3 regions of the Methylobacterium sp. Leaf111 genome follow, and region 2 is predicted to be linked to each of the others. Evidence: predicted binding sites of a transcription regulator. Region 2 holds the regulator's gene; each other region holds the start of a gene.
The links. The regulator PhoB, encoded in region 2, activates phosphate uptake and scavenging genes when phosphate is short. The targets are predictions, from matches to a motif close to TGTCATNNANCTGTCAT.

Region 1: the regulator PhoB is predicted to act here: its motif matches at 4,579-4,595, upstream of ASF41_RS21070 (Orn/Lys/Arg decarboxylase N-terminal domain-containing protein).
Region 3: the regulator PhoB is predicted to act here: its motif matches at 5,157-5,173, upstream of ppk2 (polyphosphate kinase 2).

What each region holds. Positions count from the first base shown of each region.
Region 1 covers NZ_LMNE01000067.1:103,852-113,926, forward strand. The annotation lists gene ASF41_RS21045 (TRAP transporter large permease) at 1-732, shown strand, start outside; gene minC (septum site-determining protein MinC) at 967-1,680, shown strand; gene minD (septum site-determining protein MinD) at 1,694-2,509, shown strand; gene minE (cell division topological specificity factor MinE) at 2,506-2,805, shown strand; gene ASF41_RS21065 (NupC/NupG family nucleoside CNT transporter) at 2,839-4,089, opposite strand; gene ASF41_RS25305 (hypothetical protein) at 4,350-4,523, shown strand; gene ASF41_RS21070 (Orn/Lys/Arg decarboxylase N-terminal domain-containing protein) at 4,643-7,003, shown strand; gene ASF41_RS21075 (GNAT family N-acetyltransferase) at 7,003-7,611, shown strand; gene ASF41_RS21080 (hypothetical protein) at 7,652-7,867, opposite strand; gene ASF41_RS21085 (helix-hairpin-helix domain-containing protein) at 7,957-8,583, opposite strand; gene ASF41_RS21090 (ABC transporter ATP-binding protein) at 8,773-10,075, shown strand, end outside.
Region 2 covers NZ_LMNE01000073.1:35,945-46,019, forward strand. The annotation lists gene motA (flagellar motor stator protein MotA) at 1-3, opposite strand, end outside; gene ASF41_RS21630 (DUF3606 domain-containing protein) at 169-375, shown strand; gene dut (dUTP diphosphatase) at 386-877, opposite strand; gene ASF41_RS21640 (CoA ester lyase) at 874-1,761, opposite strand; gene pstS (phosphate ABC transporter substrate-binding protein PstS) at 2,101-3,138, shown strand; gene pstC (phosphate ABC transporter permease subunit PstC) at 3,364-4,338, shown strand; gene pstA (phosphate ABC transporter permease PstA) at 4,372-5,262, shown strand; gene pstB (phosphate ABC transporter ATP-binding protein PstB) at 5,315-6,133, shown strand; gene phoU (phosphate signaling complex protein PhoU) at 6,220-6,945, shown strand; gene phoB (phosphate regulon transcriptional regulator PhoB) at 6,976-7,680, shown strand; gene ASF41_RS21675 (matrixin family metalloprotease) at 7,734-8,762, opposite strand; gene ASF41_RS21680 (SDR family NAD(P)-dependent oxidoreductase) at 8,855-9,667, opposite strand; gene ASF41_RS21685 (MFS transporter) at 9,742-10,075, opposite strand, start outside.
Region 3 covers NZ_LMNE01000067.1:114,643-124,717, forward strand. The annotation lists gene ASF41_RS21095 (response regulator) at 1-285, opposite strand, end outside; gene ASF41_RS26495 (histidine kinase dimerization/phosphoacceptor domain -containing protein) at 282-1,403, opposite strand; gene ASF41_RS21105 (patatin-like phospholipase family protein) at 1,828-3,021, shown strand; gene ASF41_RS21110 (ABC-F family ATP-binding cassette domain-containing protein) at 3,180-4,805, shown strand; gene ASF41_RS21115 (hypothetical protein) at 4,890-5,018, opposite strand; gene ppk2 (polyphosphate kinase 2) at 5,214-6,131, shown strand; gene ASF41_RS21125 (enoyl-CoA hydratase/isomerase family protein) at 6,222-7,016, shown strand; gene minC (septum site-determining protein MinC) at 7,020-7,676, opposite strand; gene ASF41_RS21135 (iron transporter) at 8,115-8,453, shown strand; gene ASF41_RS21140 (PepSY domain-containing protein) at 8,450-9,979, shown strand; gene ASF41_RS21145 (DUF3325 domain-containing protein) at 9,976-10,075, shown strand, end outside.

The sequences.
Region 1 (10,075 bases), on a different contig from region 2:
GCCTACGAACGGAACGGCACCGCTTCGGCGATCCTCGCGGAGGACACCTACAGCATGCGTCAGCGCTTCTCGACGCTGCCGCGGGTGCTGCCCTTCGTGATCCTGCTCACGGGCGTGATGGTGGCGCTCTACGGCGGCTACGCCACTCCGTCCGAGACGGCGGGCCTCGGCGGCCTCCTGGCGCTGGGCCTGATCGCCGTCATCTACGGCGTCTGGCGCCCGCGCGACGTCAGCCCGATCCTCACCGCGACCCTGCGGGAATCGACCATGCTGATGCTGATCATCGGCATGTCGCTCCTCTACGCCTACGTGATGAGCTACCTGCACATCTCGCAGTCGGCTGCGGCCGCGATCGTGGCGATGCAGCTCTCCCCCTGGGTGCTGCTGGTGACGATCCTCGGCCTCGTGATCCTGCTCGGCTTCTTCCTGCCCCCGGTCTCGATCATCCTGATGACGGCGCCGATCATCCTGCCGCCCCTGAAGGCGGCCGGGTTCGACCTCGTCTGGTTCGGCGTCGTGATGACCATCACCATGGAGATGGGCCTGATCCACCCGCCCGTGGGCCTGAACATCTTCGTCATCAAGAACATCGCCCCCGACATCCCGCTGAAGGACATCATCTGGGGCACGCTGCCCTTCGTCATCCTGATGGCGGTGGCGATCCTGATCCTCTGCCTCGTCCCCGGCATCGCCATGTGGCTGCCGAACTGGCTGCTGCCCACCACGCGGTGACGGCGGGCGTCGCTCGGGCGATGACCCTCACATACGGACCCGGCCCCGGAGGGGGCGTGCGACAGGCCCCAGGCCGTCGCGCGCGCCGTCCGGGGCCGATGCTTGTTCGCGTGCTCCATCCCTGGATCATCGGATCAGAGGAAAATGCGCGCCTTTAATCCTTTGAACACGGGTTGTTAACGAAGCGGTAACCATACCGGGCATCAATGGTCTGGTAAGGAATCGCGAGAGCCCGTGACTGACACAAGCCCTCCCCGCAGACCCGTTCAGCTTCGTGGCCGCGCCTTCAAGTCCTTGGTGCTGGCCCCGGAGACACCGCTTCCCGATTGGTTCGCCGATCTGGACGAGGCGCTCCAGCGCTCGCCGACCCTGTTCGACGGGCGCGCCCTGATCCTCGACGTGGCGGCGCTGGCGCCCGCCGCGCCTGACCTCGACAGCCTGCTCGCCGAACTCGGCAGCCGGCAGATCCGCATCCTCGGCATCGAGGGTACGGACGTGTCTCTCCTCGGACCGGGGCGCCCGCCGCTCCTCGTCCAGGGACGGCCCTCGAACACGATCGAGATCCCGGCCCAGCCGGAGCCGGAGCCCGAGGTGCCGCCGGCACCTCCCGAGCCGGCCACGACGTCCCTCACCATCGAGGGCTCGGTCCGGTCCGGGCAATCCATCGTCCACCCCACCGGCGACGTCACCGTCATGGGGTCGGTCTCCTCCGGCGCGGAGATCCTCGCCGGCGGCTCCATCCACGTCTACGGCGCGCTGCGCGGCCGGGCCATCGCCGGCGCCGCCCGCAACCCCCGCGCCCGCATCTGCTGCCGCAAGTTCGAGCCCGAGCTTCTCGGCATCGACCGCCTCGTCCGTACGGCCGAGGAGATGGGCAACCACTTGCGCGGCAAGGCCGTGCAAATCTGGCTCGATGGCGGCGCCATCAAATTCGCATCCTTGGATTGAGGAGACAGCTCATATGGCCAAAATTCTGGTCGTGACATCAGGCAAGGGCGGCGTCGGCAAGACGACGACGACGGCGGCCCTCGGCGCGGCGCTCGCGCAGGCCGGCAAGAGCGTGGCGGTGGTCGACTTCGATGTCGGCCTGCGCAACCTCGACCTCGTGATGGGCGCCGAGCGGCGCGTCGTCTACGACCTCATCAACGTGGTCAACGGCGACGCCAAGCTCAACCAGGCCCTCATCCGCGACAAACGCCTGGACAAGCTCCACCTGCTGCCCGCCTCGCAGACCCGCGACAAGGATGCGCTCACCGACGAGGGCGTCGCCCGCGTCATGGACGAGCTGCGCGAGAAGTTCGACTGGGTGATCTGCGACTCCCCGGCCGGCATCGAGCGCGGCGCCACGCTGGCCATGCGCCACGCGGATGTGGCGGTGGTGGTCACCAACCCCGAGGTCTCCTCGGTGCGCGACTCCGACCGGATCATCGGCCTGCTCGACTCCAAGACCCTCAAGGCCGAGCGCGGCGAGACCATGGAGAAGCACCTGATCCTCACCCGCTACGACCCTGCCCGGGCCGATCGCGGCGACATGCTCAAGATCGAGGACGTGCTCGAGATCCTCTCGATCCCGCTGCTCGCCATCATTCCGGAGAGCATGGAAGTCCTGCGCGCCTCCAACGTCGGTTGCCCGGTGACCCTGAACAATCCGCTCTGCGCCCCGGCCCGCGCCTACACCGACGCCGTGCGCCGCCTCAACGGCGATGCGGTCCCGATGTCGGTCCCCACCGACAAGAAGTCCTTCCTCGACAAACTCTTCACCCGGAGGGCAGCATGAGCCTCCTCAACATGTTCAACCGGCGCGGTTCGGCGCCGGTCGCCCGCGACCGCCTGCAACTCATCCTCGCCCATGAACGGGCGGGGGTCGGCGGCTCCGATCTCGTGATGGTGCTGCGCGAGGAGATCCTCGCGGTCATCGCCAAGCACGTTGAGGTCAACAGCGACAAGGTCCAGATCCGCCTCGACCGCGGCCAGGACATGTCGACCCTCGACATCGATATCGAGCTGCCGCTCACGGCCGTCGCCAAGGCCGGCCCCGCAAAGGTCAAGGCGGCGAAACTCGCCGCCGCATGACCCTCCGCGCAAGCATCCCGGCCGGCACTGCCGTCAGGCCCCGATGAACAACCCGGCGAGCGTCGCGCTCGTCAGGTTGGACAGGGTGCCGGCCAGGATCGCGCGCAGGCCGAAGCGGGCGATCTCCGCCCTGCGCTCGGGCGCGAGGCTGGCGAGGCTCGCGAGCTGGATCGCCACCGAGGTCAGGTTGGCGAAGCCGCAGAGCGCGAAGCACAGGATCGCGGCCGTGCGCGGATCGAGGCTGCCCGCCTTCAGGACCGGCGAGAGCTGCGCGTAGGCCAGGAACTCGTTGAAGGCGATCTTCTGACCCAGCGCCCCGCCGACGAGGCCGGCCTGGTCCCAGGGCACGCCCATCAGCCAGGCCAGCGGCGCGAACACCGCGCCGAGCACCCCCTCCAGGCTCAAGGCGGGATAGCCGAACAAGCCCCCCGTCCAGCCCATGAACCCGTTCAGCAGGGCGATCAGCCCCGTGAACGCGATCAGCATCGCCCCCACCGAGACCGCCACGGCGAGCCCCTTCTGGGTGCCGTCGGCCGCCGCCTCGATCACGTTGACCGCCCGCGTCTCCGCGAAGGTGACCCGCGTGGAGGTGACCCGGCTCGGCTCCGTCGTCGGCACCAGGATCTTGGCGTAGAGAAGCCCGCCCGGCACCGCCATGGCGCTGGCCGCCAGGAGGTACTCCATCGGCACGCCCAGGGCCGCGTAGCCGGCCAGAATCGTGCCCGCCGTGGAGGCGGCCCCGCTCGACATCACCGCGAACAGCTCGGCCGAGGTCAGCGCCCCCAGGAACGGGCGCAGCGCGATGGCGATCTCGCTCTGGCCGATGGCGATGGTGATCACCGCCGAGAAGGTCTCGATCGGCGAGGTGCCGATCAGCCGCCGCAGCACGGCGCCGATGCCGCGCGCGGCCGCCTGCATCACCCCGAAATGGTAGAGCACCGCGATCAGCGCCGAGACGTAGAGGATCTGCGGCAGGATGCGCAGGGCCAGGATGAAGCCGCTGCCGCCGAACAGCTCGAACATCCGCGGCTCGACGAGGCCGCCGAACAGGAACGCGGTGCCCCGGTCGCCGTAGTTCAGCACGGTCTGGACGAATCCCGCCGCCGCCGCGAGGCCTGTCCGGCCCGCCGGGATGAACAGCACCAGGGCCCCCAGCGCCACCTGCAGCGCCAGGGCCGAGAGGACCACGCGGGGCGAGATCGCCCGCCGGTTGGTGGAGAACAGCACGGCCACGGCCAGCAGCAGGGCGAGGCTCATCCCTGCGTGAAAAAGCTTCTCGACCATGCCGCCCCGCTGTTCTGCCTTGCGCGGAGCAAGCCCGATGCCGGGGCGTTTGTCGCGGGTGAAATGGCGCTGTCTCCCGGCGCCGGCGGGGAAGGATTGCCGGAGACAGGGCCGCCCGCCTGGTTCCGCGCCTCCATTCCCTCCGCCGCGCCCGGCCGGTCCTGTCCGGGCGCTCGCGCCTGCCGCGGGACGAGATCGCCGGGTGAAACGCCGCCGAGACAAAGCGCCCGCTCGTCACACCGTCGATCCGCACCGCGCGGGTGCTGCCGCCGACCCGGGGCACCGGCAGGTTCGGCCTGACCATCGAGGGGCTGGTCCTCGGCGAGGTCGAGAACGGCGCGCGTCTCGTCCTGTTGATCTGCGGCCTCGCGGCGCTGGCGGTCGACCACATGATCCGCCCGCGCGGGCTCGTCAAACGGCGCGGCGGATCGTAAGCCGGCTCTCTGTCGCGGCGGGGCGTACCTGAAAACACCGCGACCGCCGCACGATCGTCATCGAAGCGTCACGTCCCGTCGCGAACGGTGCGCCAAACGCCTCTGGGAGCCTTTTCCGCATGGACTTCTTCCGCCGCTTCACCGTCCTGATGTGTGCGCCGAACTTCGACCCGGACGATCTTGAGGGCGTGCGCGTCCAGCAGATCATCGGCTCCGTGGAGAAGCTCGGCTTCGAGGTGGTGCGGGCCCGCCGCGTCGAGGATGCGGCCATCGCGGTCCAGACCGATTCAGCCATCGGCTGCATGGTGGTGGACTGGGGCAAGCGTGGCCTCGACGGCAAGGCGGCGGCCCTCATCAACCTGATGCGCAAGCGCGGGCTGGAGATGCCCATCGTCATCATGGTCCGCCGCAAGCGCCTGGAGGATATCCCGGTCGAGGTGCTGGACTTCATCGACGGCTACATCTTCCTGGCGGAAGAAACCCCGGACTACATCGCCCGCGGCCTGGTGAGCCGCGTGAAGCAGTATGCCGAGACCCTGAAGACGCCGTTCTTCGGCGCGCTGGTGGATTACGCCGAGCAGGGCAACCAGCTCTGGACCTGCCCGGGCCACAACGGCGGCATCTTCTACAACCGCTCCCCGATCGGGCGGATTTTCGTCGAGCATCTCGGCGAGGCAGTGTTCCGCGACGACCTCGACAACTCGGTGCTCGATCTCGGCGATCTCCTCGTCCACGAGGGCCCGGCCCTGAAGGCGCAGAAGGAGGCGGCCGTCATCTTCGGGGCGGAGAAGACCTACTTCGTCCTGAACGGCACCTCGGCCTCCAACAAGATCGTGCTCTCGGCCCTGGTCGCCGAGGGCGACCTCGTGCTGTTCGACCGCAACAACCACAAGGCCGCGCATCACGGCGCGCTGTTCCTCGGCGGTGCGATCCCGGTCTTCCTGGAGACCGACCGCAACGCCTACGGCCTGATCGGCCCGATGTACCACGAGGCCCTGGACGAGACGCGCATCCGCGAGAAGATCCGCACCAACCCGCTGATCACCGACACGGAGGCCTGGCGGCGCGAGCGGCCGTTCCGCGTCGCGGTGGTCGAGCAGTGCACCTATGACGGCACGATCTACAACGCGCAGATGATCCTCGATAAGATCGGGCATCTCTGCGACTACATCCTCTTCGACGAGGCCTGGGCGGGCTTCATGAAGTTCCACCCGCTCTTCGCCGGCCGCTTCGCGATGGGCTTGAAGGGCCTCGACGAGACCTCGCCGGGCATCATCGCCACGCAATCGACCCACAAGCAATTGGCGAGCTTCTCCCAGGCCTCGCAGATCCACACCAAGGACAGCCATATCCGCGGCCAGACCCGGCGCATCGAGCACCGGCGCTTCAACGAGACCTTCCTGGTTCACGCCTCGACCTCGCCGTTCTACCCCCTGTTCGCCTCCCTCGACGTCGGCGCGCAGATGATGAAGGGGCGCTCCGGCGTCGTCCTGTGGGACGACACGATCCGCCTCGGAATCGAGTGGCGCAAGAAGGTCCGCGCCATCCGCCGCGAGTTCGAGGAGAAGGAGGGCGATCCGCTCAAGCGCTGGTTCTTCGATCCCTTCGTGCCGGACACGGTCGAGGGACCGGACGGCAAGGTGCCGTGGGAAAGCCTGTCGACGGACGAACTCGCCGGCAACGTGAAGTACTGGGAACTGACACCCGGCGCCGACTGGCACGGCTTCACCCACGTGGCGCCCGACTACGCCATGACCGACCCCAACAAGCTCACCGTGCTGACCCCGGGTTTCAACCGGCACACCGGGGAATATGCCGCGCACGGGGTGCCGGCGCCGATCGTGGCGCAGTACCTGCGGGAAAACCGCATCGTGCCGGAGAAGAACGACCTCAACTCGCTGCTCTTCCTGCTGACGCCGGGCGTCGAATCCTCGAAGGCCGGCACGCTGATCTCGGGGCTGGTCGCCTTCAAGCGCCTGCACGACGACAACGTGCCGTTGGAGGAGGCGATGCCCGAATTCGTCCGGCGCCGGCCCAACCGCTACAAGGGCGTGCGCCTGCGCGACCTGTGCGCCGACTTCCACGCCTTCCATCGCGAGCACGGCACCAGCACGCTCCAGCGCAAGCAGTTCGAGCCGGGGCACCTGCCCGAGATGGTGATGACGCCGAAGGAGGCGGTCCAGCAGCTCACCCGCAACAACGTCGATTACGTGCCGATCGCCGAAGCCGAGGGCCGCGTGGCGACGACCTTGCTTCTGGTCTACCCGCCGGGCATCGGCACGGTGCTGCCGGGCGAGCGATTGGACGAGCGGGCCAAACCCATGCTGGACTATTTCAAGATGTTCGAGCGCTCCGCGAACCTGTTCCCGGGCTTCGAGGCCGAGATCCAGGGCGTGTTCCGCGACGTCGATCCCGACGGCACGATCCGGTTCCACACGTATGTCATGCGAGAGCCCCGCGTCATGCGCGAGGGGCGCTGATGGCGGGCGTGGCCGAGAGCGATCCCGACCTCGTCATCCGGCCCTCGTCGGATGCCGACGTGCCGGACATGGTGGACATCTACGCCCACCACATCCGGCGCGGCGTCGGCGATGTCGGAGATTTCGAGGAGGACCCGCTCCATCCCGACGACCTGAAGAAGCGTCGGAAGGCCATGCGCAAGAAGCGCCTGCCGCACCTCGTGGCCGACCGGGACGGGATCGTGGCGGGCTACGCCTACGCGGTGCCGTTCCGCAAGCGTCCCGCCTATCGCTACACCCTCAAGCACTCGATCTACGTCCACCACGCGCACCTGAACGCGGGGATCGGCCGGCGCTTGCTGCCGGCGCTGATCGAGGCCTGCGCGGCGGGCGGCTACCGGCAGATGATCGGTTACATCGACGCCCAGAACGAGGCGTCCCTGCGCCTCCACGAAGCCTGCGGCTTCGTCCGAGTCGGGCTCTTGCCGGCGGTGGGCTACAAGTACGGGCGCTGGAGCGACAGCGTCATGGTGCAGTGCGCGCTCGGAACCGGGTCCACGGACCAGCCCGGCACCTGGACCCGCACCGTGGAGGCCGTGGTGGCGGGGCACGACTGGATCGGAAAGTAGCGCGCCGGCGCCGGAGGCGCCCGCGCAGGGATCCGGCCGCCTATTGCTGCGCGCGGTTGATCAGCGTCTGCAGCGCCCGGGCCACCGCCTCGCTGACGTTCTTTCGGTACTTGCGGTGGACCAGCTGGCCGTTGTGATAGATGTCGTGCTCCACGTAGAGCTTCTCGCCGTCCCACCGGACGATGTTGTCGGTCTCGGTGGTCTCCTCGACGCCGAGATCCTCGCGAAAGGTAACGCCCCCGGCTTGCGCAAACATGGCTCGTCCCTGGTGATCGAAGCGATTTTCCGGCGTGCCGGAGGGGTATCTTAGGCAGACGGCGCGTGGCGCGCTACCCGAAACGGGGCTCAGCGCACCGTGACCTGATCCTTGATCCGCTCATAGACCGCCCGGCTAAGGACGCGCTTCGACAGGAGCTCGCCGACGGAGGCGTAGGGCCGCTTCTGCACGATGGCGCGCCCGATCATGCCGCCGCCCCGGAGGCCGTTCAGCTCGGCGACGGTTCCGGTGTTGAGGTCGACGATCGCGACGCCCCTCGGCCCGGCCGTCTCGGCGGCGGTGTCGATGGCCTCCTCGCCGGCCGACGGGGGCGTCGGGCGGGAGGCGGTCCCGAGGTCCGGGAGGGCCGGCGCCGGGTCGCTCGGCGCTGGCGAATGGGGCGACGGCGCCGTCGGCGCGGGCGCCGGCAGGGGCGCATTCGGTGCGGGCGCGGGCGTCGGCGGCACGGCGGCTTGTGGCGCCGGGGTGGGCACGGCCTGCGACAGGGGCGCCGGCGCCACCGGGGAGACGGGCCGCGTCGCGGCCGGCGGCACCGCCGCCTGGGTTCCGGCGGCCCCGGTCTCCGGGGCCGTCCGGGTGATGGGCGTCTCCGGTGTTCCGCTGTCCTGCGGACGCAGCATTTGGATGATCCCGGCCAGGACGGCTGCCACCACGATGAGAATGCCGACCCGCAGGACCGCTGAACCGCTGAGCATTGTGAGGGCGGCCTCGCGCCTGAGAAGAGGATGAACGCCTAACATAGGCGATAAAGTGAAGTCTCGCCGGCGAATCGCCTGTCCTCAAGAGCTTGAAGACGTTGGCCGGTCCCGCGCTGACATCTGCGCGACTGGGTGCGGCGTCTGCGGCATCGACGGAGGTGCCGCTCCCGGTCATGGTCCCGGCCGATGCCCGACCGCCTCTCCCCTCTGACCGTCCTATCCGCGCGCCTCGGCGCCCTGCGCCACCTCCCGGCCCTGGCGCGCCTCGTCTATGCCGCGAGCCCCCGCCTGCTCGTGGTGAGCCTCGGCCTGCGTCTGGCGCGGGCGAGCCTGCCCGTGGCGATGCTCTACCTCGCCAGGCTCATCCTCGACGCGATCGTGGCCGAGCATGGCCGGCCGCATCCGGGCGGACTCGGGCCCGAGGCCTGGCTGTCCGATCCCGCCCTGCGGCACCTCGCCATGCTGGTGGCGGCGGAGTTCGGCCTCGCCATCCTCGCCGACCTCCTCGGGCGGGCCAGCACCCTGGTCGACGGCCTCGTGGCTGACCTCTACGGCACGTCCGCCACCCTGAAGCTGATGCGACACGCCGCCGAGCTCGACCTCGAGCAGTTCGAGGACAGCGCGGAGCAGGACCGCCTCGAGCGGGCCCGCCGTCAGGTCACCGGCCGCTCGAACCTCCTGTTCCAGCTCTTCGGTCAAGGGCAGGATCTCATCACCCTCGTGGCCTTCGCGCTGGGCCTCGTGGCCTTCGCGCCCGGGCTGATCCTGCTGCTCGTGGTCGCCCTGGTGCCGGCCTTCCTCAACGAGACCTACTTCAACCGCGAGGGCTATCGGCTGGCCTGGACCCGGACGCCCGAGCGGCGCGAGATCGACTACCTGCGCTTCCTCGGGGCGAGCGTGGAATCCGCCAAGGAGGTCAAGCTGTTCGGGCTGAACGGCTACATCGCCGAGCGCTACCGGGGGCTGGCGTCCAAGCTCGTGGCCGACAACCGAGCCCTGGCGCTGCGCCGCGCCGGCTGGGGCGGGGCCTTCGCGGCCCTAGGCACGCTGGCCTACTATCTCGCCTACGCCACCATCGTCTGGCGCACCGCCGCGGGTCAGTTCTCCATCGGCGACCTCGCCTTCCTGGCGGGCTCCTTCCAGCGCCTGCGCGGCCTGATCGAGGGGCTGCTCCTCGGCTTCTCGCAGATCGCCGCCCAGGCACAGTATCTCGACGATCTGTTCTCGTTCTTCGCCGTGGTGCCGGCGATCCGCTCACCCGCGAACCCGGCGCCCCTGCCGCGTCCGATCCGGAGCGGAATCGTCTTCGAGGCGGTGGGATTCCGCTATCCCGGCACCGACACCTGGGCGGTGCGCGACCTCAGCTTCCACCTCGCGGCCGGAGAGGTGCTGGCCCTGGTGGGGGAGAACGGCGCCGGTAAGACCACCATCGTCAAGCTGCTCACCCGGCTCTACGACCCGACGGAGGGCCGCGTGCTCCTCGACGGTC
Region 2 (10,075 bases):
CAAGGCTCAACGCCTCCGATGGGAATGTGGAATCCGATGCAGCGGACCTACGCAGGATGGCTTGCGCGGGGCTGGGTGGGCGGGGCGCGGGGGCGGGTGAGCCGCGAAAACGCACCGGCGGCCCGGCCGCGCGTTAGGGAGGAACCCGATACAGCAGCGAGACACGCCATGAGCAGCAGCGCGACCCCCGACAACGACCACGAGCCCGCCACCGTCAACGTCTCGGAGCCCTGGACCCTGGCCTACTGGGCCCGCCGCTTCGAGGTGCCGCGCGAGGACGTCGAGGCCGCCGTCGCCGCGGTCGGCCACGAGCCCGCGAAGGTCGCCGCTGAGCTCGGCCGGCCCTGGCCCTTCGCGGGCAGCGGCATCGTCTGAGGCGCGCGCCCTAGCGCCGCCCGGTCGAACCGAACCCGCCGGTGCCCCGCGCACCGGCCTCCCCGGAGGGCGGCACCGCGTCCGAGGCGTCGCGGAGCGTGAGCGCCGGCCGGGCCACGCGGGTGAAGACGAGCTGGGCGATGCGGTCCCCGGGCTCGATGCGCAGGTCGGTCCCGCCGGGATTGCGGTTCCAGGCCGAGATCATCAGCGGCCCTTCGTAATCGGCGTCGATCACGCCGGTGCCGTTGCCGAGGACGAGGCCCTCGCGATGGCCGAGGCCGGAGCGCGGAAAGACGAGGCCACACCAGCCCGGGTCGCCGATGGCCAGGCTGAAGCCCGCCGGAATCAGGGCCGGCGGCCCCTGGGGCGCCAGCGCCAGCGGCGCGTCGAGGCAGGCATGCAGGTCGAGGCCCGCGGCGGCCGCCGAACCCCAGCGCGGAAAGCCCCAGCCGGAGAGGCGGTCGTCCAGGAGGCGGATCTCGATGGCGAGGACCGCGCTCACGCCGTCCGGGCCGCGATGGCGTCGGCCAGGGCCACGGTGCGGGCGGCTTCGGCCGCGTGCAGGCGCTCCACCATCTGGCCGTCGAGGCCGATGACGCCGCGGGTGCGGTTCTCCGGTTCGGCGAAGGCGGCGAGGATGCGCCGGGCCCAGGCGATCTCGGCCTCGTCGGGGCCGAAGGCGGCGTTGGCCGGGGCGATCTGGTCGGGATGGATCAGCATCTTGCCGTCGAATCCGCAATCTCGGGCCTGCGCGCACTCGGCCGCGAAACCGGGCGCATCGCGAAACGCGTTGTAGATGCCGTCGATGACGTCGATCTCGTAGGCGCGCGCGGCCGCGATCACGCTCATCAGCCAGGGCATCAGGGCGGGGCGGCCCGGCACGCCGAGGCGCAGCCGGCTGGCCTTGGCCAGATCGTTCGGCCCCACCATGAGGCAGGCGAGCCGGGTGTCGACGTCCCGGGCCGAGCTGGCGATCTCGGCGAGGTGCAGGATCGCCATCGGGCTCTCGATCATGGCCCAGGTCCGAGTCCGGTCCGGGGCGCCGAGGCGGCGCAGGCGCGAGCCCACCGCCACCAGGGCGTCGGCCCCCGTCACCTTCGGCACCACGATCGCGTCCGGCCCGGCCGGCGCGATGGCGGCGAGGTCGTCCGCGCCGTCGGGCGTGTCGAGGGCGTTGATCCGCACCACCACCTCGCGCGGGCCGAAGCCGCCCTCGGCCACGGCGCGGGCCACGGCCTCGCGCGTCGCGGCGCGGGTCTCGGGGGCCACCCCGTCCTCGAGATCGATCATCACCACGTCGGTGGGGAGGGTGCGGGCCTTCACGAGCAGGCGCGGATTCGACCCTGGCATGGCCAGGACGCTGCGGCGCGGGCGGATCTCGGTCATGGCGCATCCCTCGAGGCACGGTCGGGAATCGGGCGCCGCACGTCCGCCCCCGGCGGCGCGCCGTTCCGGTCGAGGCCTCGACCAGCAGCGACTCGCCCTCGGCCCCGGCGATAGCCTCCCGCGAATCCCGATTCAAGGCGGCGGCGCGGACCGAGCGCCGGCCCGTCCTCCCCGGAAAAGCGCGTCGGCCGCGGCCGGTCCGCCCCTGTCCGGGGCCCGTGTCATCGAACTGTCGCGCAATCGTCATACCGCCTTAGCCCAACCGACCGTATGGCGCGGTGCACAACGGCTCACGGGCGCCGCGCCCGGGCCGATGCGCGCTCCTCAAGGAGACCACAGATGAAATTCACGACCCTCGCCGCCCTCGTGGGCCTCGGCCTCGCCACTCTCGCCCCCGCTCAGGCGGCCGAGATCACCGGCGCCGGCGCCACCTTCCCGTTCCCGGTCTACTCCAAGTGGGCCGAAGCCTATCGCAAGGAGAGCGGCCTCGGACTGAACTACCAGTCCATCGGCTCGGGTGGCGGCATCAAGCAGATCCAGGCCAAGACCGTCGATTTCGGCGCCACCGACGCGCCGCTGAAGGGCCCCGCCCTGGAGAAGGACGGCCTCGTCCAGTTCCCGACCGTCATGGGCGGCGTGGTCACCGTGGTGAATATCCCGGGTGTCGAGCCGGGCAAGCTGAAGCTCACCGGCGAGGTCATCGCCGAGATCTACGCCGGCAAGATCGCCAAGTGGTCGGACGCCAAGATCGCCAAGCTGAACGAGGGGCTGAAGCTCCCCGACGCCAACATCACCCCGGTCTACCGGTCCGATGCCTCGGGCACGACCAACATCTTTACCACCTACCTCTCCCAGGTCTCCGAGCCCTGGAAGAAGGAGTACGGCGCGGCCACCACGATCAGCTGGCCGGTGGGCCAGGGCGGCAAGGGCAACGAGGGCGTCACCGCCACCGTCAAGCAGGTCCCGAACGCCATCGGCTACGTCGAGTCGGCCTACGCCAAGCAGAACAAGCTGAGCTACGCCCTGATCCAGAACAAGGCCGGCAAGTTCCCACAGCCCGACGACAAGGCCTTCCAGGCCGCCGCCGCCAGCGCCGACTGGAAAGCCGCCCCCGGCTTCGGCATCTCGCTGACCAACGAGGGCGGCGAGGGCGCCTGGCCGATCACCGCCGCCACGTTCATCCTGGTCCACAAGGATCCGGCCGACGCGGCCCGCACCGCCGAGGTGCTGAAGTTCTTCGACTGGGCCTACAAGAACGGCGACAAGCTCGCCGTCGACCTCGACTACGTGCCGCTGCCCGACACCGTCGTCAGCCAGATCCACGACGCGTGGAAGGAGATCAAGGGCAAGGACGGCAAACCCGTCTTCAACATGTAGGCCCGTCCTCACCCGGGAAGCCGAACCTCGCGGGCGCTCCGCCCGCGGGGCTAGGGGGCGAGCCGCCGTGCCCCCGTGACCGCGACCGACGGGCCCGGCGTCGCGATGCCGGGCTCCCCCTTCGCCACCCCCTATCGCCACCCCTTGGCAACGATCCGGTGATCCCCCCTCGCGCCGACGACCGGCGCAGGGTAGGACGCCGCCCGGTGAAGAGAAGACATTCGGATGGCCGCCTTGACTGACCAGATCGCCCTGACGCGGGGCCGCGCCGCGGCCCGCAAGACGCCCGGCGGCCTCGGCGACAGCCTGTTCCGCGCGGCCTCCTACGGCGCGGCGATCCTGGTGCTCCTGTTTCTGGCCGGCATCCTGGTCTCCATCGCGTACGGCGCCTGGCCGGCCTTCCAGGAATTCGGCCTCGGCTTCATCACCTCCAGCGTCTGGAACATTGGGCAGGAGCAGTACGGCGGCCTCGTGGCCATCGTCGGGACCCTGGCCTCGGCCGTCCTCGCCCTGCTGATCGGCGTGCCGCTCTCCCTCGGCATCGCCGTCTACCTGACGCAGCTCTGCCCCGGCTGGGCCCGCAAGCCCGTCTCGATGACCATCGAGCTCCTCGCCTCGGTGCCGAGCATCATCTACGGCATGTGGGGCCTGTTCGTGTTCGCCCCGCTCTTCGCCCGCTTCGTGCAGGTGCCGGTGTCGAACCTCGTCGAGGGCATGCCGATCGTCGGCACCCTGTTCTATGCCCGCGTCCCCTCGGGCGTCGGCATCCTCACCGCGGGCATCATCCTGGCCATCATGATCGTGCCCTTCGTGGCCTCGATCACCCGCGACATGCTCGACCAGATCCCGACGGTGCTGCGGGAGAGCGCCTACGGCATCGGCTGCACCACCTGGGAGGTGGTGCGCCACGTGCTGGTGCCCCAGGCCTCGGTCTCCATCATCGGGGCCATCATGCTGGGCCTCGGCCGGGCGCTCGGCGAGACCATGGCGGTGACCTTCGTCATCGGCAACGCCAACCGCCTCTCGGGCTCGGTCTTCGACCCGGGCTCCACCATCGCCTCGCGCATCGCCAACGAGTTCAACGAGGCCGACGGGATGCAGCTGAACGCCCTGATGGCCCTCGGCTGCATCCTCTTCGTCATCACCTTCTTCGTCCTGATCGTCGCGCGCCTCCTCACCCGCCGCGCGAAGGTCGCCTGAGGCCAGCCTCACCGAGTCGTCAGGAGCCGCATCATGGACGCCGCGAACCCCCTCACCACCGCCGCCCCGGCCCGGATCAGCCGGGTCCGGCCCGGCCGCCGGGTCGCCGACCGGATCCTGATCCTGGCGAGCACGATCGCCACGCTGGTGGGCATCGTCGTGCTCGGCTCGATCCTGTTCATGCTGGTGGTCGAGGGCATCAAGGGCGTCTCGCCGACCCTCTTCACCGCCCCGACGCCGGGGCCCGGTTCCGAGGGCGGCGGCATCGCCAACGCGATCCTCGGCAGTCTGGTGATGACCCTCCTGGCCATCCTGGTGGCGACGCCCGTCGGCGTGATGGCGGGGACGTTCCTGGCCGAGTACGGCCGCAACTCGAAGATCGCCGACGTCATCCGCTTCCTCAACGACATCCTGCTCTCGGCGCCCTCGATCCTCATCGGCCTGTTCGTCTACACGCTGATGGTGCGCCCCATGGGCTCCTATTCCGGCTGGGCCGGCGCGGTGGCGCTGGCCATCATCGCCACCCCGGTGATCGTGCGCACCACCGAGGACATGCTGCGCCTCGTGCCCTCGACCCTGCGCGAGGCCGGCGCCGCGCTGGGCGCCCCGCCCTCCATCGTCATCCGGAGCATCACCTGGCGCGGCGCCAGCGCCGGCATCGTCACCGGCATCATCCTGGCCCTGGCCCGCATCGCCGGCGAGACCGCGCCGCTGCTCTTCACCGCGCTCAACAACAACAGCTGGTTCGCCCCCAACCTGATGGGCGGCGTGCCGAACCTGCCCGTGATGATCTACCAGTTCGCCCTCTCGCCCTATCCGAACTGGCAGCAGCTCGCCTGGGCCGGCGCCCTCCTCATCACCGTCACGATCCTCGCCCTGTCGATCGTGGCCCGCTTCGTCATCAAGACCGAGCGGTCGCGCTGATCACCCGCGCGCCGCCTGTCCCCGCCGCTTCGCCCGATAGGATCTTGAACCGATGAACGCCGCCCCCGGGATCACGTCCGCGCAGCTCACCGGACGCCACAAGGCCGACGAGTCCTCACCGGTCCGCATCGCCGTCAAGGACCTGAACTTCTACTACGGCAGCTTCCACGGCCTGAAGTCGGTCAACCTCAACTTCCACGACCGCCAGGTCACGGCGCTGATCGGCCCGTCGGGCTGCGGGAAGTCCACCCTGCTGCGCACCTTCAACCGGATCTACAGCCTGTATCCGGACCAGCGCGCGGAAGGGGAGATCCTCCTCGACGGCCAGAACGTCCTGGATTCCGGGGTCGACTTGAACGAGCTGCGCTCGCGCATCGGCATGGTGTTCCAGAAGCCGACCCCGTTCCCGATGTCGATCTACGACAACGTCGCCTTCGGCCTGCGCCTCTACGAGAAGCTGCCCAAGGCCGACCTCGACATGCGCGTCGAGGAATCCCTGCGCAAGGCCGCCCTCTGGGACGAGGTGAAGGACAAGCTCAAGCAATCCGGCATGGGCCTCTCGGGCGGCCAGCAGCAGCGCCTCTGCATCGCCCGCACGGTGGCCCAGCGCCCCGAGGTGATCCTGTTCGACGAGCCGACCTCGGCCCTCGACCCGATCTCGACGGGCCGCATCGAGGAGCTGATCGAGCAGCTGCGTTCGGAATTCACCATCGTCATCGTCACGCACAACATGCAGCAGGCGGCGCGCATCTCGCAGTTCACCGCCTTCATGTATCTCGGCGAACTGGTGGAGTTCGGGCCCACCACGCGCATCTTCATGAATCCGGAAAAGCGCCAGACGCAGGACTACATCACCGGCCGCTTCGGCTGATCCTCCGCCGGCCGGTCTCGGCCCGCGTCCCCCATCACCGCCAGGGCGGGCCCCGGACAGGCGGGCCCGATCGAGGAGCGAACCCCATGCCCGACCACATCGTCAAATCCTACGATACGGACCTCGAGGACCTGCGCCGCTCGATCTCCGAGATGGGCGGCATCGCCGAGAAGATGATGACCGAGGCCGGCGAGGCCCTGGTGCGCCGGGACGCGCCCCTGGCCCAGGCGGTGATCGCCGCCGACGCCCGCCTCGACACCCTCCAGCGCGAGATCGAGGAGCGGGCGATCCTGCTCATCGCCCGGCGCCAGCCCCTGGCCATCGACCTGCGCGAGACCGTGACGGCGATCCGCGTGTCGAACGATCTCGAACGCATCGGCGACCTCGCCAAGAACGTCGCCAAGCGCGTCGTGGCGATCGCCGACCAGATCCAGCCGCAGAAGATCGTCATCGGCGTCCAGCACATGAGCGACCTGGTGCAGGAGCAGCTCAAGGACGTCCTCGACGCCTATGCCAGCCGCGACACCAAGGCGGCCCTCGACGTCTGGGAGCGCGACGACGCCATCGACGCCCTCTACAATTCCCTGTTCCGCGAGCTCCTGACCTACATGATGGAGGACCCGCGCAACATCTCGTTCTGCACGCATCTCCTGTTCGTGGCCAAGAACATCGAGCGCATCGGCGACCACACCACCAACATCGCCGAGACGATCCACTACCTCGTCACCGGCGAGAATCTCCTGGCCGAGCGCGAGCGCCCGAAGAACGACGCGTCCAACTACGCCACCGTGGACATGCCCGGCGCGGCCTGACCCCCGTGCCGCTCTGATCGAAAGCGCACGATGAGTACGCGTATCCTGATCGTCGAGGACGAGGAGGCCCTGACCCTCCTCCTCCGCTACAACCTCGAGGCCGAGGGGTTCATCGTCGACTCGGCCGCCCGCGGCGACGAGGCGGACCTGCGCCTGCAGGAGCAGGTGCCCGACCTCGTCCTGCTCGACTGGATGCTGCCGGCCCTGTCGGGGATCGAGCTCTGCCGCCGCATCCGCGCCCGGCGCGAGACCGAGCGGCTGCCTGTCATCATGCTCACGGCGCGGGGCGAGGAGGGCGACCGCATCCGGGGCCTCGGAACGGGCGCCGACGACTACATCGTGAAGCCGTTCTCGGTGCCGGAGCTCCTCGCCCGGGTCCGCGCCCTGCTGCGCCGGGCCAAGCCGGCCCACGTCGCCAACCTGCTGGTGGCCGGCGACATCGAGCTCGACCGGGTCAGCCACCGCATCCGCCGGGAAGGCCGCGAGATCCATCTCGGGCCGACCGAGTTCAAGCTCCTCGAATTCCTGATGCAGAGCCCCGGCCGGGTGTTCTCGCGCGAGCAGCTCCTCGACGGCGTCTGGGGCCACGACATCTACATCGACGAGCGCACGGTCGACGTCCATGTCGGGCGCCTGCGCAAGGCCCTGAACCGCCCGCGCCAGAGCGACCCGATCCGCACGGTCCGCGGCTCGGGCTACTCCTTCGACGAGATGTTCGAGGCCGAGGCCGAGTAGCCGATCCCGAGGCGCGCCGGCCCAGCCGTCAGGCGGACAGCCGGGCCCGCCGCCTAGGCGAAAATCATCGCGTCGGTGGGCAGGTGGACGGTGAAGGCCTTGCCCTCGTCGACCCAGCCCGGACCGGCGGCGCCGTGGTTGATGCCGTTGGCTTCCTCGGCACTGCCGGCGAAGTGATGCTGGCCGGTCTGGGTGTTGTAGAAGCGCTCCAGGGTCAGGCCGCCGGGGGCGCCCGCATCCGCGTAGGCCTCGAAGGCCACGCCCTCGTACGTGTAGGTCGGCGCCGTCTTGACGACCTGATCTCGCTCGGCGACGCTCGTCGTGAAGAAGTGGGCGTTCGAGGCCGTGTCGAAGAACCGGAACACGTCCACCGTGTCGGCGCCCTGGGCCGGGGCCGCCCACGGGGTGCCCTCGTAGGTGAACCACGGCAGCGTCTTTTCGATCTGCGCCTTCTCGGCCGTGCTCGTGGTGTAGAAGTGATCCCCCGTACGGGTGTCGTAGAACCGATAGACCGCCGTGACGGCGGTGCCGGCGACCGGGCTCGTCTGTGCCGCCGCGGCCACCACCGGGGCGGGCGGCGCACCGTACAGGGCCTGGATCCCGGCGATGTCGCCGGCCGCCAGGGTCGTGATGCCCCTGTCGAGGATGGCGTTCATCACCTCGGGCTTGGCGTCGTAATGGTCGAGGCCGAGCGCGTGGCCGATCTCGTGCAGCGCCACCAGGGAGAGATCCACGTTCTGGGTGCCGACGATGCGGGCGCCGGAGGCGTGCCAGCCCTCGCCGCTGTCGAAGGTCACCTCCGCGGACTGCATGCGCTGGCCGCTGTAGGAATAGGTGGCGTAGCCCAGGGTCTTGCCGAGCCCGTCGATCCCCCCGAGGGTGAAGTCGATCTGGGCGTTGGCCGTTGCGGCCACCTGCTGGAAGGCGATGTCGGCGGCGGCGGCCCAGGTAGCGAAGGCGGCCTGGAGGAGGCTCACGAAGCCGGTGGGGATCGTGCCGTCGACGGCCCAGGTGACGGTGCCGCCGCCCGTGCCTGCCGCGCCCGTTCCCCAGCGCGGACCTTCCAGCGCATAATCCCCCATCGACCGCCCTCCCGTGCGTTCGGGCCAGGGTCGGCGGCAGAGGTTGCGAAATCCTTACCGGACCGGCCGCCACGCGTCGGGGCGGCACGTCCTCACACGATGCTGCGCACCACGCCGCCATCGACGCGCAGCGCCGCCCCGCTGGTGGCGCTGGCGGCCGGGCTGCAGATGTAGGCGACCATGCTGGCGACCTCCTCGACGGTGGCGAGGCGGCCGATCAGCGAGGTCGGGCGGTGCTCGGCCACGAAGGCGCGGCCGGCGGCGTCGAGGTCGACCTCGCCCCCGGCTCCGCCGTCCTGCCCCTGCGCCATGCTCTTCATGAAATCGGCGACCCCCTCGGACAGGGTCGGCCCCGGCAGCACGCTGTTCACGGTGACGCCGCTGCCCGACACGGTCTCGGCGAGCCCCCGGGCCACGGCGAGCTGGGCGGTCTTCGTCATCCCGTAGTGGACCATCTCCACCGGGATGTTCACGCCGGATTCGCTGGAGATGAAGACCACCCGGCCCCAGCCGCGCGCGACCATGCCGGGGGTGTAGGCCCGCGCGAGGCGCACGCCGCTCATCACGTTGGTCTCGAAGAACCGCTGCCAGTCCTCGTCCGGGATCTCGAAGAACGGCTTCGGCTCGAAGATGCCGGTGTTGTTCACCAGGATGTCGACGTCCGGCAGGCCGGCGACCACGCGGGCCGCCCCGTCCGGACTGGCGACGTCCCCGGGCGCCCCGATGAAGCCGGCACGGCCGGTCTCGCGCTTCAGGCGGTCGACGGCGTCGCGGACGCGGTCCTGCGTCCGCCCGTTGATCGCCACGTTGGCGCCGAGTTCGCCCAGGGCCTTGGCGATGGCGTAGCCGATGCCGCTGGTGGAGCCGCTGACGAGGGCGCGCTTGCCGGAAAGGTCGAGGTTCATGGGATCGTCCTTCGGAGAGGCACTGATCCGGGTCAACGCGCAGGTCGGGCCCTGGTGCGATCGCGGCGGATGCGTCAGGCGCGGGGCTGGCGCCGCAGGACGCTGGTCACCGCCCCGAGGCTCGCCAGCGCGACGGCGCACCACAGGGTCGCGGTCACCGGCCCGGCCGGCGGGCCGCCCTGGTGCAGGCCGAAGATCACCGCCACCAGGGCCGCGCCGAAGGATTGTCCGGTGAGGCGGGCGGTGGACTGCATCCCGCTCGCCCCGCCGCTGCGGTCCCGCGGGGCGCTGGTGATGATGACCTTGTTGTTGGGCGACTGGAACAACCCGAAGCCGAGGCCGCACAGGGTCAGGCGCCAGGCGATGTCGGGATGCGACGCGCCCGCGGGGAGGAGGGCCGTCGCCGTC
Region 3 (10,075 bases), on a different contig from region 2:
TTCAAATCCCTCGGGCAGGTGCTGGGCATTGGCGGTGACGAAGACCAGGATCATGGCGGCATCGTCCCGCAACGCCCGGACGATGTCGATGCCGGACGAGCCGCCTCGCAGCTGGAGGTCGACGAAAACGAGATCCGGCCGCACCTCGCGGGCGATCCCGATCGCCTCCGCGGCGGTCGCCGCGCTGCCGAGGACGACGTGGCCGGCATCCTCCACGAGGAATTTCAGCTGCATCAGAATGAGCGCCTCGTCTTCCGCGATCAGTACCCGGAGGGGTTCGCTCACGTGCTGTCCTTGGCGCCCGGGGATTCGCGCGGGAGGCGAATGTCGATCGACGTTCCGGGATCGCCCGGTTGCCAGGCGATACTGGCATTCAGCTGGCGCGCCAAGCTCTCGATCAGGCGCTTGCCGAAGGAGCGCGTGCCGACGACCTCCTGGGGCATGCCGATGCCGTCGTCGATGATCCGGATGCCGAAGTAGCGTCCATCGGGCTGGACCCGGATCGAGAGGCGTCCCGGCCGGTTGCTGGGGAAGGCGTGCTTCAGCGCGTTGGTGATGAGTTCGTTCATCATCAGCGCCACGGGCGGCGCCTTCTCCACCGGGACCTCCACGGGCTCCAGGTCGAGGTGCAGGCTGATCTCGGATCGGCCGGAGCCGCGCACGAGGTCCGTGGCGAGCTCGCGGGCGAACTCGGCCACGTCGAAGCGCTCGACGTCGTGGGACTGGTAGAGGCGCTTGTGCACCGTTCCCAGGGCCTCGACCCGGGTCAGCATCGACTTCATTGCCTCGCGCGCCGTGGGGTCCGAAATGCTCCGGGTCTGCATCGTGAGGAGCGAGGCCACCATCTGGAGATTGTTCTTCACCCGGTGGTCGACCTCGTGCACGAGCATGGTCTTGGCCGCCAGGGCGTCCGACAGCTCGCGCGTCCGCTTGGCGACCTCGCGCTCGAAGTGCTCCTTCTCGTTCTGCGTCCGCATCTGCGCGTCGACCCGGTCGGTGACGTCGAGCTGCGAGGCGAAGAAGTAGTGCAGGTCACCACCCTTGGTGATGACCGGACTCATGTAGAGGGCGTTCCAGAACGAGGTGCCGTCCTTGCGATAGTTCAGGATGTCGACGGAAATGTCGCGCCGGGCACCCACGGCCTCGCGGAGCTGCTGGATCGCGTTCGGGTCGGTGTCGGGGCCCTGCAGGAAGCGGCAGTTGCGCCCCATGATCTCGCCGCGCTCGTAGCCGGTGAGGCGCAGGAACGCATCGTTGACGAAGACGATCGGATTGTCGTCGCGGCGCGGGTCCGTGACGATCATGGGCATGCGGGTGGCCCGGATGGCGGCGGCGAACGGATCGCCCTTGCCGTGCTCGACCATCAGATCGCCCGTCAGGTGCCACGCGTCGTCTCGTTCCATCGCCTCTGCCTCCTCGCGCCACCGATCCCTGGGGCTGTCCTGCTCACGCCGTCATCGTCAGGACCATCGACGGCACATGCGGGCGGCACGGCCGCTCCGCGTGAGCGCGACCGGTCGGCGAAAGCAGGTTTCGCGAGGGAAACTGGACGTCGGATCGTGACCGCAACGGTCAACCGTCACCGTATGGTGCTCCAACGGACGTGTGCGCAGGAAGTTCATTTGATGTCGGGCCGGGCCGCGGAGGCTCCGGCCGTCGACATGCTTCCGCACGATCCCGTGGGATCGCGCGGCTGCTGCCCGAATGCCACACCGGTCCAGCGTCGCGAAGCGTAGCCGGAACACGGCAACGGCCAAGCTCATTTTCCGTGCTAGGGTCGTGCCGGGGTCGGGCTCCGGGATTGAGGCTGTGGACTTGGCTGTGGACATGTCGAACCTGCGTCGTCGCCGTTGGACCCGGGGGCTCCTGGCCCTGCTCGTTGCGGGCCAGGTCGCGGCCTGTGGCAGCACGCCGCGCACGCCCTACACGGCGAGCGAGGCGGCCGACGCGGTCCTGCCAGGGCTCGATCCGAACGTCCGCGCCTACGCGGATGCCTCGGAGAAGACCTTCACCGAGATGTCGGCGCGCCCCCAGAACAGCAGGGTGCCGTTCGCCTACCTCGCCCTGTCCGGCGGTGGCGGCGACGGGGCCTACGGCGCCGGCCTGCTGAACGGCTGGACCGAGTCCGGCAAGCGCCCGGAATTCTCCCTGGTCTCCGGCGTCTCCACCGGTGCCCTGATCGCGCCCTTCGCCTTCGTCGGGCCGGAATACGACGCCATCCTGAAGGACATCTACACCAGTGGCGTCGCCTCGACTCTGGTCCAGTCGCCGAGCTTCGCCAACGTGCTGTTCGGCTCGGGCCTGTTCGGGGACGGGCGCCTGCGGGACCTCGTGCGGCGCTACGTGACGCCGGACCTCCTGGCGGCGGTCGCCGCCCAGCATGCCAAGGGCCGTCGCCTCCTCGTGGTGACGACGAACCTCGATGCCCAGCGCGCCGTGATCTGGAACATGGGTGCCATCGCCACCAGCGGCGGCCCCGCCGCCCTCGACCTCTTCACCGACGTGCTCACCGCATCGGCCAGCATCCCGGCGGTGTTCCCGCCGCAGCTCATCGACGTCCAGGCGGCGCAGCGCACCTTCCAGGAGATGCATGTCGACGGCTCCGTGGTGACGCCGGTCTTCACCCTCCCGCAATCGTTCCTGCTGCGCGACGGCCGGTTCAAGGCGGGCGCCAAGTCGGACATCTACGTCATCATCAACGGGCGCCTGGAACCGGAATTCGACCTCGCCCAGAACAACACGCTCTCCATCGTCGAGCGCGCGTTCACCACGGCGAGCCGAGCCCGCAGCCGCGCCACCCTGGCCTCGACCTATGCCTTCACCCGCAACAACGGCATCGGCTTCAACCTCGCCTACATCGACGAATCCGCGCCCAACACCTCCACGGCCCGCGGCTTCGACACCGGCTACATGCGCAGCCTGTACGAGACCGGCTACGAGACCGGCCGCACCGGCACGTTCTGGCGCAAGAGCGTGCCCGTGGCGCCGCTGGTGAAGGCCTCGGTGGTGGCCGCGCAATAGGCCGGCGCCCGGGTCGTTTCCCGCCCGGGCACGACCTGAGGCGCGTGGGGCGAGGGGGCCGGTTGCGTGCCGCACCCCTCGCGCCGGATGGTGCGGTGCGATAGGGTCCGGCCCGCGTCCGGGTCCGTCCGGTGCCCCCGCCCCCGACGAGCCCCCGCATGATTCAGATCGACGACCTCACCTTCAGCGCCTGGGGTCGGCGCTTCTTCGATCGCGCCAGCGTCGCGGTGCCGCCCGGCGCCAAGGTCGGGCTCGTCGGCCGCAACGGCGTCGGCAAGTCGACGCTCTTCAAGATCATCCTGGGTGAACTGCAGCCGGACGGCGGCGCCATCCTGCTGCCGAAGACCGCCCGCGTCGCCTCCGTCGATCAGGAACACCCCGCGACCCCCGTCAGCCTGATCGATACGATCCTGGCCGCCGACGTGGAGCGCGAGGCCCTGAACGCCGAGCTGGAGACCGCCGCGCCCGAGCGCCTGGGCGAGATCTATGCCCGCCTCATCGAGATCGACGCCGACCGGGCCCCGGCGCGCGCCGGCGAGATCCTCGCCGGCCTCGGCTTCTCCGTGGAGGACCTCACCCGGCCGATGGCGGAATTCTCCGGCGGCTGGCGCATGCGCGTGGCCCTGGCCGCTGCGCTCTTCGCCGAGCCGGACATGCTGCTCCTCGACGAGCCTACCAACTACCTCGATCTCGAGGGCGCCCTCTGGCTGGAGGCGCGCCTGAAGCGCTACCCGCACTCGGCCCTGATCATCAGCCACGACCGCGAGCTCCTGAACAACTCGGTGGACGCGATCCTGCACGTGGCCGGCGGCAAGCTCGAACTCTACACCGGCGGCTACGACGACTTCGAGAAGCGCCGGGCCGAGAAGGCCCGTCTCCAGGCCTCGACCAAGCAGAAGCAGGAGGCGGAGCGCGCGCACCTGCAGAGCTTCATCGATCGTTTCAAGGCGAAGGCCTCGAAGGCCGCCCAGGCGCAGTCCCGCGTCAAGCGCCTCGCCAAGCTGGAGCCGATTGCCACCACCATCGAGGAGCACGTGGCACCGTTCCACCTGCCCTCGCCGAAGCGGCCGCTGGCTCCGCCCCTGATGCACCTTACCGACGCCACCATCGCGTATGGCGACGACGCGCCGGTGCTGCGCGACCTCAACCTGACCCTCGACGTCGACGACCGCATCGGATTGCTGGGGGTCAACGGCGCAGGCAAGTCGACCTTCGCCAAGATGGCGGCGGGCGCCCTCGCGGTGCGGGACGGGCGCATGGTGCGGGAAGGGCGCGTGCAGGTCGGCTGGTTCCACCAGCACCAGATCGAGGCCCTCGACCCGAAGGACACGCCGCTCGCGATCATCCGGCGCGAGCGCCCCGACGACAGCGAGTCGGCCCGGCGCGCCAAGCTCGCAAGCTTCGGCCTCGCCTTCGACAAGCAGGAGACGACGGTGGACGCGCTCTCGGGCGGCGAGCGGGCGCGCCTGCTGCTCAACCTCGTGGCGATGCAGGCGCCGCACCTGCTCATCCTCGACGAACCGACCAACCATCTCGACATCGACAGCCGGAGGGCGCTCCTCGACGCGCTGAACGATTACGGCGGGGCGGTCATCCTCATCACCCACGACCGCTCGCTGATGGAGCTGGTGGCGGATCGCCTGTGGCTGGCGGCCGACAACACGGTCAAGCCCTTTGCGGGCGACATGGACGATTACGCGAAATTCGTGCTCGACCGGACCCGGGCCGGCCAGCGTGCGCCGGGCCAGGGACGCGAGAAGAAGGCCAAGCGCCGGGCGGCCTGAGCCGCGAGCACAGTCCGGAGCCGGGCGGACTCAGCCGACCAGGGCTTTGGAAACCGGGCGGCCTCGGCCGCCCGGAGAGCGCTCTTACTTCCGCAGGATCTTGGTCACGAGGCGGCCGAGCGGCGTGCCGGAATCGTAGTTGCGGTCGTCGCGGACCACGGGACGATCCTCGTTGCCGAGGAGCTTGGTGACGATGCGTCCGATCAGGCTCATGGGTGGACCCTCCAGATGTGTGGGGCGCCGGGCGAGCCGGGCTCTCGGCCCGCGAAATGGCGCAGCTTGTCGTTCAACCCGCGATGTGCGGTCCCCGTTCCCTCGGACCGTCGCCGGCCCCTCACGTCGTATCAAGCCTGTCATGATGCCGTGGTCTAAGCGCAGCCGGCATTTCGGCGGGGACGGGGCTTCCACATGGACGGCGGACAGCGGGCAGCGCAGATCGAGGCGATCCGCCGGGAGGTCGCCGACGATTTCGACGAGGAACTCGAGCTCGAGATGGAGGACGAGCGCCTCGAGCGCCTGGCCGACGGACTCGGGCAGCCCGCCCGTCCGACCGGCCTCGACCGCAAGGTCTATTTCCGCGAGCTGTTCCGCCTGCAGCACGAGCTGGTGCGCCTGCAGGACTGGGTCCAGGCCCACAAGCTGCGCGTTGTGGTGATCTTCGAGGGCCGCGACTCCGCCGGCAAGGGCGGCGTGATCAAGCGCATCACCCAACGGCTCAACCCGCGCGTCTGCCGCGTCACGGCGCTGCCCGCCCCGAACGAGCGCGAGTGCACCCAGTGGTACTTTCAGCGTTACGTCGCCCACCTGCCGGCCGGCGGCGAGAACGTGCTGTTCGACCGCTCCTGGTACAACCGCGCCGGCGTCGAGCGCGTGATGGGGTTCTGCTCACCCGACGAGGTGGAGGAATTCTTCCGCTCCGTGCCCGAATTCGAGCGTATGCTGACCCGCTCCGGGATCATCGTGCTCAAGTACTGGTTCTCGATCACCGACGAGGAGCAGGCCTTCCGCTTCCAGATGCGCATCCAAGATCCGCTGAAGCAGTGGAAGCTCTCGCCGATGGACGTGCAGTCCCGCCGCCGCTGGGAGGACTACACCAAGGCGAAGGAGGACATGCTGGCCCGGACGCACATCCCCGAGGCGCCCTGGTGGGTGGTCGAGGCGGTCGACAAGAAGCGCGCCCGCCTCAACTGCATCAGCCACCTCCTGACGCAGATCCCCTACGGCGACGTCGCGCATCCGCCCGTGCACCTGCCGGACCGCGAGCGCAACGACGACTACACCCGCCACCCGGTGCCGCCCGGGATGTTCGTGCCGTCCGTGTTCTGAGGCGGGAAGGGGGCCGGCCGCTTGCTCCGCCCGGCCCCGATGGGCGAGAGGAAGGGGCACGCATCCGCGCCCGGCGCCCAGGGACCCCGCATGACCCAGATCGACGAACTCCTCTTCACGGTCGAGGGCGGCATCGCGCGTCTCACCCTCAACCGGCCGCAGGCGCGCAACGCGCTCACCTTCGGGATGTACCAGGGCCTGATCGACGCCTGTGCGCGCCTCGAGGCGGACGGGAGCGTCAAGGCCCTGGTCATCACGGGTGCGGGCGAGAAGGCCTTCGCGGCCGGCACCGACATCGCCCAGTTCCGGAGCTTCACGAGCGCGCAGGACGCGATCGACTACGAGCGCTTCATGGACCGGGTGATGGGCGCGCTGGAGCGCCTGTCCGTGCCCACCATCGCGGCGATCGCCGGCGCCTGCACGGGCGGAGGCGCTGCCATCGCGGCGGCCTGCGACCTGCGGCTGGCCACCCGCGACGCCCGCCTGGGCTTTCCCATCGCCCGGACCCTGGGCAACTGCCTCTCGCTGGGCAACCTGCGGCGGCTCTCCGCCCTGATCGGGCCGGCGCGGGTCAAGGACATGATCTTCACCGCCCGCCTCGTCGGGGCCGAGGAGGCCCTGGCCATCGGGCTCGTCGGCGAGGTCGTGGCCGATGCCGAGGCCCTGGCGGCCCGCGCCACGGAGCTCGCGACCCTGGTGGCCGGTCACGCGCCGCTCACCCTGCGGGCGACCAAGGAGGGCCTGCGCCGCCTTCAGGACGCGGACGATGCGGGCGACGAGCGTCCCGGCGACGACCTGATCCGCCTCTGCTACACAAGCGCGGATTTTCGCGAGGGTATGGAGGCGTTCCTCGCCAAGCGTCCCCCGGCCTGGACGGGCCGGTAGGGCCTAGTCCAGACCGGCCACCTTGATGGCATCGCCCTCGAGACGGACCTGGGCGGGCAACCCGCGCTGGACCGGGCCGAGGTCGTCGGCGGTGCGGTAGAGCCCGTCGATGGCGATGAGTTCCGGCTCGAACCGGCGGCAGGTGATGCGCGCCTCCGGGTTACCGGCCGCCCCTGCGATCGCCCGGCCGCGCAGGGCGCCGTAGACGTGGAGCGAGCCGCCCGCGATCACCTCGGCCCCGGAGGCCACAGAGCCCATCACGGTGATGTCGCCCTCTAGGTGCAGGATCGTCTGTCCGGAGCGCACGGGCGTATCGAGGATCAGCGAGCGGAACGGAGCCGGCGCGGACGGCACGACCGGCGCGGCATCCGCCGTCGCTTCCGGGGTCGGGACCGCATCGACCGGGCGCCCGCCCGCCGGGGGCGGGGGCAGGCCGGCCCCGAGCTGGCCCGGATCGGCCCCCTCGATGCCCATCACGGCCACGTCGCGGGCGGCGAGGTCGGCCACCAGGGCGACGAGGGCCTCCCGCTCGAGCCCGAGCCCGGCCACGTCGAGGATGACGGGGCGACCCACGAAGAAGGCCGGCGAGCGCCGGGCCAGCGCGTCGAGCTCGTCGAGCCAGTCCGAGACGGGTAGCACCGGGGCGAGCACCAGGGCCATGAACGAGCGGCCGCGGAAGCGGATCGGGGGACGGGGGGAGCTTGCGGTCACGATCGGGTGTCTTGTTTCTCGGGCGGTGTGGGCGGGAAGCGGACGCTCGCCGTCACCTTATCCTAACCCGCGGTCCGGTTGCACAGGGCGCGACCTGCGGCCCGTCAACACGAATTCCGCGCGCCGCCACCGTCCTGCGCGCCGTCACACTGGCGTGCGAACCGCGACGTTGCCGCAGGCGCGACGCAGCATCCCAAAGTCGAATTGGAATGATTCCATAACATAGGGTTTGCGAGCCCAAGACCAGGATCGCTATAGCGGGGGTGATCCTCACGCGTTGGGGACTCGGCCGGCGCTTTGTCCCGGCCGGGATTGCCGATCTTGCCTGCCGTTGCGGGGCCTGTCTCCGCACCGGTCTCGCTCGTGTAAGTCTCGAAGGGTTTGCCCGTGACGGAGATTTCCGGTCCCCTCGACAGGGCCCGCTTGCGACGTGGCTGGCGCTACCGCTCCGCGGTGGCGGCACGCGTGGGGCTGGCGGCCTTCGGCGGATACGCCCTGGCCGGGCTCGCGACGGCGTTCCTGTCGCTGACCCTGCCGATGGTGCGCTCCGAGGCGGTGGCCACCGCGACCCTGATCAGCTTCGCCATCCTGGCCGGCGCCGTGATCTGGGTCTTCGCCGCCCGGACCCTGCTGCGCGCCGCTCTGGGCCTCGGGCTTCCGATCGCGCTGGTGGGCCTCGGCCTCTGGCTGGCCCTCGACGGCGTCGCGATGGGACCGCCCGCATGAGACAGGGATTTCGCCAGTCGATGGCCTGGCTCCATACCTGGGCCGGGCTCGTCACCGGGTGGGTGATGTTCGCCGTGTTCGTCACCGGCACCGCCACCTATTACCGCGCAGACCTCTCGCTCTGGATGCGCCCGGAGCTGCACGCCGGTCCCTCCGATCCGGTTCCGGCCGCCGAGCGCGGCGTCGCCTACCTGAAGGCCCATGCGCCGAAGGCCATGGCCTGGTACGTCTCCGTGCCGCAGCCGGACCGGCCGATGATCGCCGTCTACTGGATGGACAGCCTGGAGGCTCCCCTCGGGCAGGCCATGCTCGACGTCGAGACCGGCGCGCCCACCAAGGCACGCGACACCCAGGGCGGCGACTTCTTCTATCGCTTTCATTACGAGCTCCAGATGATGCCGGTCCTCGGCCGCTGGATCGTCGGCGCCGCGGCGATGATTCTTCTCATCGCCCTGATCTCCGGCATCGTCACGCATCGGCGCATCTTCGCCGATTTCTTCACCTTCCGGCGGGACAAGTCGGCCCAGCGCGGCTGGCTCGACGCCCACAACGTCACCGGCGTCCTAGCCCTGCCGTTCCACCTGATGATCACCTATACGGGGATCGTGACCCTCGGCGTGATGTACATGCCCTGGGGCGTGACGGCGGCCTACAAGGGCGACGACCTGCGCTTCTACGTCGAGGCGGCCCAGACCACGACCTGGCGCCCGGCCGCCGGCCGACCCGGCGAGGCCGTGCCGCTGGCGCCGCTGCTGGCCCGGGCCCAGGGCGAGGTGTCGGAACCCCTCGAGATGGTCATCGTCAACAATCCGGGCGATGCCAACGCCACCGTGGTCGCCGTCTTCGAGGAGCCCCACGGCCTCGCCCACCAGCATCCGCAGATCGCCTTCGACGCCGCCTCCGGGACCGTCGTCGAGCGGGTCGAGCCCTTGAAGCCGGCCGCCCAGGTCTTCACCAGCTTCATGGGCCTGCACGAGGCGCATTTCGCCAGCACGGCCCTGCGGGCACTGTTCTTCCTCTGCGGCCTGCTCGGCTCGGCCACCATCGCCACGGGCCTCGTCCTCTGGACCGTCGCCCGGGCGCCGAAGGCGGGCGAGGCGCCGGGCTTCGGCCTGCGCCTGGTGCGCGGCCTCAACCTCGGGACGATCCTCGGCCTGCCCATCGGCATGGCGGCGTTTCTCCTCGGCAACCGGCTGCTGCCCGTCGACCTCGCCCACCGGGCGACCTGGGAGGGAAGCGTCTTCTTCGGCGCCTGGGCGCTGGCTGCCTTCGTGTCCCTGCTTCGCCCGCACCGCAGGGCCTGGACCGAGCTGGGCCTCGCCGCCGGCTTCCTGTTCGGCGCCGTGCCGGTGGTCGGCGCGCTGACCACGGATCGCGGCCTGGATTTCCTGGCCTTCGACGCCGCCATGCTGGGGCTGGGCCTCGCCCTGGCCCTCGGGGCGCGCAAGGTTTCCGACTACGAGGCGCGCCGGCAGGCCGCACGCCCCGGTCCGGCCCGGGTGCCCGAAGGTTTCGCCGAAGCATGACGCCGCTTTCCATCGCCCTCAACCTCGCCCTCAGCTTCGCCGGGCTGGCGGCCCTCTGCCTCGCCATGGACCGCCACCACCGGGCCATCGCCGGGC